Regions from separate parts of the [Clostridium] saccharolyticum WM1 genome, predicted to be linked through region 1. Evidence: riboswitches for the same ligand, from Rfam matches in the RefSeq annotation. Region 1 holds a riboswitch; each other region holds the start of a gene.

Region 1 (2,265 bases):
GCATCAGAAGAATTGCTGCAAATAGTAGGTGATATTCGATCATTCATGAAAATTCCTCCTGTATATGTAATTTTAAATTTTCACAATCCATAATCCATAATCCATCATTCATCATAGATATTAACAATTTCCCCGTCCAAAATCCGGTTCATATTTTTCATGGCGCAGAAATTGCCGCACATGGAGCAGGTATCTTCTTTTTCCGGTTTTGATGCTGCCCGGTAGCGTCTGGCTTTTTCCGGGTCAATGGATAACTGGAACATGGCTTCCCAATCCAGCCGTTTTCTGGCGTCACTCATCTTATGATCCCACTCCCTGGCGCCCCTGATGCCTTTGGCAATATCAGCCGCATGGGCAGCAATCCGGGCGGCAACGATTCCTTCTTTCACATCAGCCCCATCCGGCAGCTTCAAATGCTCTGCAGGGGTCACATAGCAGAGAAATGCCGCTCCGGCAGCCGCCGCCACCGCTCCTCCGATGGCAGCGGTGATATGGTCATATCCCGGCGCAATATCTGTGACAAGCGGTCCCAGAACATAAAAAGGAGCACCCTTGCAGATGGTCTGCTGTATTTTCATATTAGCGGCTATCTGATCCAAGGGCATATGGCCGGGGCCTTCAATAATTACCTGTACATTTTTCTCCCATGCCCTTTTTGTCAGTTCCCCAAGAGTCACCAGCTCCTCAATCTGGGAAATATCGGAAGCATCTTCAATGCATCCCGGCCGGCAGGCATCTCCCAGGCTTAAGGTGACGTCATGCTTCTGACAGATTTCCAGAATGCGGTCATAATGCTCATAAAAGGGATTTTCCTCCCCGGTCATCTCCATCCAGGCAAAGATGATGGACCCACCTCTTGAAACAATGTTCGTCAGCCGTTTGGCTTCCTTGAACCGTCTGGCCGTCTGCTTATTGATTCCAACGTGAATGGTCATAAAGTCCACCCCGTCTTCCGCATGCATTTCCACGATCCGTATCCATTCCTCGGCGGTGATTTCCCGAAGGGGCTTGTGATAATAAACCACAGCATCGTAGATCGGAACCGTGCCAATCATAGCCGGACATTCCCCTGTCAGCTTTCTGCGGAATCTCCGGGTATCGCCAAAGGAGCTTAAATCCATAATGGATTCTGCCCCCATAAGGACCGCATCTTTTACTTTTTTAAGCTCCATGTCCAGGTCATTTAAATCCCTGGAAGTTCCCAGATTCACATTGATCTTTGTTTTCAGCATGGAGCCGATCCCGCTGGGCTTTAAACAGGTGTGGTTCTTGTTGGCAGGTATGGCGGCTTTTCCTTCCGCCACCAGCTCCCGCAGCTTATCCGGCTCCCATTGTTCCTGCCCGGCGACTGCCATCAGTTCCTTTGTCAGAATGCCTTTTCTAGCGGCATCCATTTGTGTGGTATAATTCATTTTTTTCCTCCTTTTGATTGACACGGGTGAAACATACAAAGGGTATTTCCCTTCGTGAACGGAGGGATTGCAAGGGCTTTTGGAAAAGAAAAAGAGCCCATACCAACAGGTATAGGCTCGGAAATATACAATCATCCCATATAAATCCCTACGTTGGCATTACCCAAATCAGGTTATAAAGGTCGAAGTTGATGACTTCCTCTCAGCCCGCCTACGAGCTCCCTCTTGTGGCACTAGTGTAGCATTCCCCTTTCTTCTTGTCAAGGAAAACATCCGTACCCGGCTTCAGCCGGTGATGGCAGCTTTCATTTCCCTAACATAATCGCAGACCGGAACAACACAGTCCTTTCCATATTTTGCTGCGATTTTCACAATGGCACTTCCCACAATAACGCCGTCTGCGTATTTGCTCATTTCCCTTGCCTGATCCGGCGTGGAGATGCCAAAGCCAATGGCGCAGGGAATATCCTTTGTCTCCTTTACCAGGGCGACCATTTCCCTAATGTCCGTGTTGATTTCTGTTCTCACCCCGGTCACGCCCATGGAGGAGACACAGTAGATAAATCCTTCCGATGCTGATGCAATGGCCTGTATGCGCTCCTTTGAAGTGGGGGCTATGAGGGAAATCAGTTCCACCCCGTATTTCCTGCAGAAGGGAAGCAGTTCCTCCCGTTCCTCAAAGGGCATATCCGGCACGATCAGGGCATCAATGCCGCTTTCTGCCGCATTTTTTATAAACCTCTCGCTTCCATAGACGAAAACAGGGTTGATATAAGTCATAAAAGCCAGAGGAACATCGGTTTTTTGACGTATCCGCTTTACAGAATCAAAAAGTTTATCTGTGGTAACTCCG
Region 2 (2,265 bases), 420 kb from region 1:
TCCGTAAGGGAAAGCCGATGCCTCTGACAAAGAGATCCCGGGGGTTCTGTCCTCCCGGCTACTGTTCATGCCATAGCACAAGCCCGCCGCCAAAATACACAAAGCAATAAGGGCGATTTTTACTTTTTGGTACTTCATGATATCCCTCCTCTTACAAAAATCTCCAAAAAAGGATACCATCTTCAGCCTATGTTACTATTCTACCTAAAGAAATAGGTAAATACAAGCACTATTTCCAAATTAATTAAATATCATGATTCCGATGATAGCAACAACTGCACCGATGAGTTTTTTCCATTCAAATCCCACCTTTTCAACACCAAATAAACCGAACAGCTCCACAGCATAAGCCACAATGATCTGAGAAACCACTATGATCAGGGCCGCTTTGGCGGGCCCCAGGGCCGCCATACTCCTTACTACCGTATAGGTGATGAAGGCACCCATAATGCCGCCCAGCAGCAGATATTTGGGCTGTACGTCAAAAAGACCGGAAACGTTTTCCCTGCCGGAAAAATACCACAGGATGATACAGGTTAAAAATGCGGTGAGCTGCACCCAGCCTGTGGAAACCCACATGCTGGTCTGCTTTGTTACGCCTGTATTAAACACCCCCTGAATGCTCATAAGTGCCCCGGATATAAGAGCTATGATAAAGCCTGTCATTCAAACAACCTCCATATTTCTATATTGTATCTCATGAATCAGGCCGATATGCGGCCATATCCGCCTGATTCTAAAACCCAAGGTCAAAACACCCGTTATCCAACCTTACTTCTTTCCCTAGGTTGTGCTTTATTTGCATTTTTATACTGAATTAACAACTGGATCACAGTTCATCCATTCAGAAGCATCTGCATTTCAGAACTACGTTCCTTTTGCAAAATGAAAACTCCGGGACAGAATTAAAAGTAACCTGATACAGCTTGACAAGCCTTGGTTTTTGCGCTATACTCACAGAAAAATTATAGAAATTCACACACGCTAGGGGAGCCTTTGGCTGAGATTGGTAGAAACCGAACCCTCACTACTTGAACCGGATAATGCCGGCGTAAGGAAGCATCAGTAGTCCCCTCCTGCGCACACAAAGGAGGTTTTTTTATGTCATTTTTTCTTACTTACTCTGCGGAAAACGAAGAGTACTTATTACAGCCGGCCGGATACCTGCTGATGATCGTTTTATTTGCCGCCATTTTATTCACTCTTCCTCTTTTTGGCAGATCATCATCCAAATCCAATAAGCTGCAGACCCGCCAGCTTGTTTACTGTTCAGGCGCCATGGCTCTGGCTATGGTAACATCCTTTATCAAATTTGCCGCTCTTCCTTTCGGAGGCTCCATCACACTTTTTTCCATGCTGTTCATCTGCCTGATCGGCTATGTTTACGGCGTTAGGGCCGGGATCATGACCGGGGTTGCTTACGGAATCCTGCAGTTCATTACAGAGCCATATATCTTTGCCCCCCTCCAGGTTCTCCTTGACTATCCCCTGGCCTTCGGCGCTTTGGGGCTTTCCGGACTGTTCCGCAATAAAAAGCACGGACTTGTGACCGGATATACGGCGGGTGTTGCGGGACGTTACTTATGCCATGTGGTTTCGGGTTATATATTCTTTGCTTCCTATACGCCGGAAGGCATGAACCCAATGATTTATACTCTAGGTTATAACGCCACCTATATTCTGCCGGAACTGATCGTAACCGTTGTGATCCTGTATTTCCCTCCTGTACTGGGAGCCATTGGGCAGGTGAAGCGGCAGGCGGTAAACGGATAACGAAAAAACAAGCGGTATGGAAGGAGCGGAAAGCTCCCATATCGCTTGTTTTGTTTTTCTATATTATCTCTCTTGTTTTATTTTTTATAGCCGCCATCACCAGATGCCTGGCCAGCACAGCCGTTGTCACTGCTCCAACGCCCCCAGGTACTGGAGTTGCCATGGAAGCAGTCCCATCCAGGGAATCAAAGTCCACATCCCCGCAAAGTTTTCCGTATTCATCCACATTGATTCCCACATCCACTACCACGGCATCCTGTCCAACATAAGAAACATCAACCATTCTGGCACGGCCGGCGGCTGCCACAAGAATCTGGGCATTTTTACAGGTTTCCTTTATGTTCTCTGTTCGGGTATGACAGATGGTAACCGTTGCATTTTCCTTTAGCATCAGCATGGATAAGGGGCGTCCTACTACCATGCTTCTGCCCACGATTGCAACTCTCTTACCAGTCAAAGGTATCTCATTGGCCTTTAAAACCTCCACCACCG
Region 3 (2,265 bases), 1.8 Mb from region 1:
TCGGTGCCGCGACCGTTTACCGGATGGTCAATATCCTGGAAGAGATCGGAGCCATCAGCCGGAAAAATATGTACAAAATCGTCTATTCGGAAACCTGCCCGATGGAAGAGGCCTGTACCGTGGTTCTGGACGATGAAACGACTTATCAGCTTTCGGCTAAAAACTGGAACCAGGTGGTTCAGGCAGGGCTTACTGCCTGCGGATATCTGGAAGGCCAGAAAATTTCTTCTATAATAGTAAAACCCTGTGAATGTGAAAAAGCTGATTGCATTTCGCATGGAGTTAGCTATAACTAACTTAAGAAACGAGAATAGAAACTATGGATAGCGGACCAGAATATGAATTATGCACAGGCGGCGTGGATTATCATGAAATCATCCAATGCATTGTAAGCGCATTGGATGCCAAAGACCCCTATACCGCGGGGCATTCTCAAAGGGTGAGCGATATGGCGCTTGCCCTTTTGGAGTTTTTAAGTCTTGATAAAAATGAGATAGAAAAGATACATATCGCTGCCCATCTTCATGATATCGGGAAGATCGGAATTCCGGATTCGGTATTAAATAAGCCGGATAAGCTTTCTGAGGTAGAGTGGGAGGCCATGAAAAAGCATCCCAGGATTGGTGCTGATATTCTAAGTAAATCCCGGCATTTAAAAGAACTGAAGGATATTGTCCTGTATCATCATGAACGCTTTGACGGAAAAGGATATCCGGAAGGCCTGAAGGGAGATGAGATTCCTCTGGGAGCGAGGATCATCGCTGTCTGCGATTCCATTGATGCCATGACTTCAGACCGGGGATATCGGAGGGCTTATTCTCTGGAACACTGTTATGAAGAAATCAAAAAAAATCTGGGAGCAATGTATGATCCGGTTCTTGGGAATCTGGCACTGATGCATTGGGATCAGGTGACTGAAACCATACGCAGATTAGAAGGGAAACTATCGCCTCAGTAACTTGGAGCATCTGCTGTTCCGGGAAGGCGGGATTGACATTCCTGATTCCCTGATGTATACTTGCTATGAAAACTGAAAGGGGTGCTGGAGAAAGTCCGGCTGAGAGTAAGCAGAATTGCTTTAAACCCTCTAACCTGATCTGGATAATGCCAGCGTAGGAAGCCTTCAGGCTAAGCCTGTTCACCCGCCCGGATATCCGGGCGGGTTTTCTTAGTTTATATCATCACACAAAAGGAGAGAAAATTATGAATGCAAGCGTAGCGATCCAGACACTGCCGGAGGCAAAGAACGACGAGGAGCTGATCCGCATCGTTGACCAGGTGATCGATTATATCCGGAGTACCGGACTGAACTATTATGTAGGGCCTTTTGAAACTGCCATTGAAGGAGATTACGATGAGCTGATGGATATTGTCAAGGAATGCCAGCACATTGCCATCCGGGCAGGAGCGCCTTCTGTTGCCGCCTATATTAAAGTTACCTACCGGCCGGAAGGAGAGGTGCTAACGATTGAAAAGAAAGTCACAAAGCATCACAAGTAGGCTTTGGTCCTGGTCTGCGGTCCTTGGGCTTTTGATCCTGTGGCAGGGGATCACCGCTTTTGGTCTTGTGGACCGCTTTCTCCTCCCGTCTCCCATAAGCGTTGGAAAGGCCTTTGTAACGGAATTTCCCATACTGGCCTGCCATGGGGGAATTACCCTTCTTGAAGCGTTTTTAGGGCTGTTTCTGGGTGTGGCGACGGGCTTTGTAATCGCCGTAGTCATGGATCATTTTAATGGTCTTTACCGGGCCTTTTATCCGCTGATCGTCCTGACCCAGACGGTTCCAACCGTTGCCATTGCACCCCTTCTCGTATTATGGTTCGGATACGGCATGGTCCCAAAGGTGATCCTGATCATTCTGACCACCTTTTTCCCCATTACCGTAGGCCTGCTTACGGGATTTAAGTCGGTAAATCCCGATGCAGTGAATCTTTTAAGATCCATGGGAGCCGGAAAAATGAAAATATTCCGGTATATCAAGCTTCCCGGAGCCATGGGGCAGTTTTTTGCAAGCCTGAGGATATCCGTTTCCTACGCAGTGGTGGGGGCGGTCATCTCCGAATGGCTGGGAGGCTTTGGCGGACTGGGGGTTTACATGACCAGAGTGAAAAAATCCTTTGCCTTTGATAAGATGTTTGCGGTCATTTTTCTAATATCGGCTGTCAGCCTTCTCCTCATGAAAGGCGTGGACTTGCTTTCAAGAAAATGTATGCCATGGGAAGAGTGAAATATAAATCAAACATAAGAAATATTGGAAGAATCCCC

Evidence for each region. Region 1 has a riboswitch for thiamine pyrophosphate ahead of thiC (phosphomethylpyrimidine synthase ThiC). Riboswitches for the same ligand answer to the same signal wherever they lie in the genome.
Region 2: another riboswitch for thiamine pyrophosphate. It lies ahead of thiT (energy-coupled thiamine transporter ThiT); the one in region 1 lies ahead of thiC (phosphomethylpyrimidine synthase ThiC).
Region 3: another riboswitch for thiamine pyrophosphate. It lies ahead of CLOSA_RS04995 (thiamine-binding protein); the one in region 1 lies ahead of thiC (phosphomethylpyrimidine synthase ThiC).

What each region holds. Positions count from the first base shown of each region.
Region 1 is NC_014376.1:3,934,933-3,937,197, reverse strand. Features, by position in the region: gene thiW (energy coupling factor transporter S component ThiW) at 1-47, opposite strand, end outside; gene thiC (phosphomethylpyrimidine synthase ThiC) at 105-1,412, opposite strand; TPP riboswitch at 1,540-1,647, opposite strand; gene trpA (tryptophan synthase subunit alpha) at 1,698-2,265, opposite strand, start outside.
Region 2 is NC_014376.1:3,510,896-3,513,160, forward strand. Features, by position in the region: gene CLOSA_RS16370 (helix-hairpin-helix domain-containing protein) at 1-138, opposite strand, end outside; gene CLOSA_RS16375 (DMT family transporter) at 241-666, opposite strand; TPP riboswitch at 977-1,075, shown strand; gene thiT (energy-coupled thiamine transporter ThiT) at 1,102-1,773, shown strand; gene CLOSA_RS16385 (bifunctional 5,10-methylenetetrahydrofolate dehydrogenase/5,10-methenyltetrahydrofolate cyclohydrolase) at 1,832-2,265, opposite strand, start outside.
Region 3 is NC_014376.1:1,051,655-1,053,919, forward strand. Features, by position in the region: gene CLOSA_RS04985 (transcriptional repressor) at 1-296, shown strand, start outside; gene CLOSA_RS04990 (HD-GYP domain-containing protein) at 320-958, shown strand; TPP riboswitch at 1,026-1,139, shown strand; gene CLOSA_RS04995 (thiamine-binding protein) at 1,204-1,500, shown strand; gene CLOSA_RS05000 (ABC transporter permease) at 1,469-2,227, shown strand.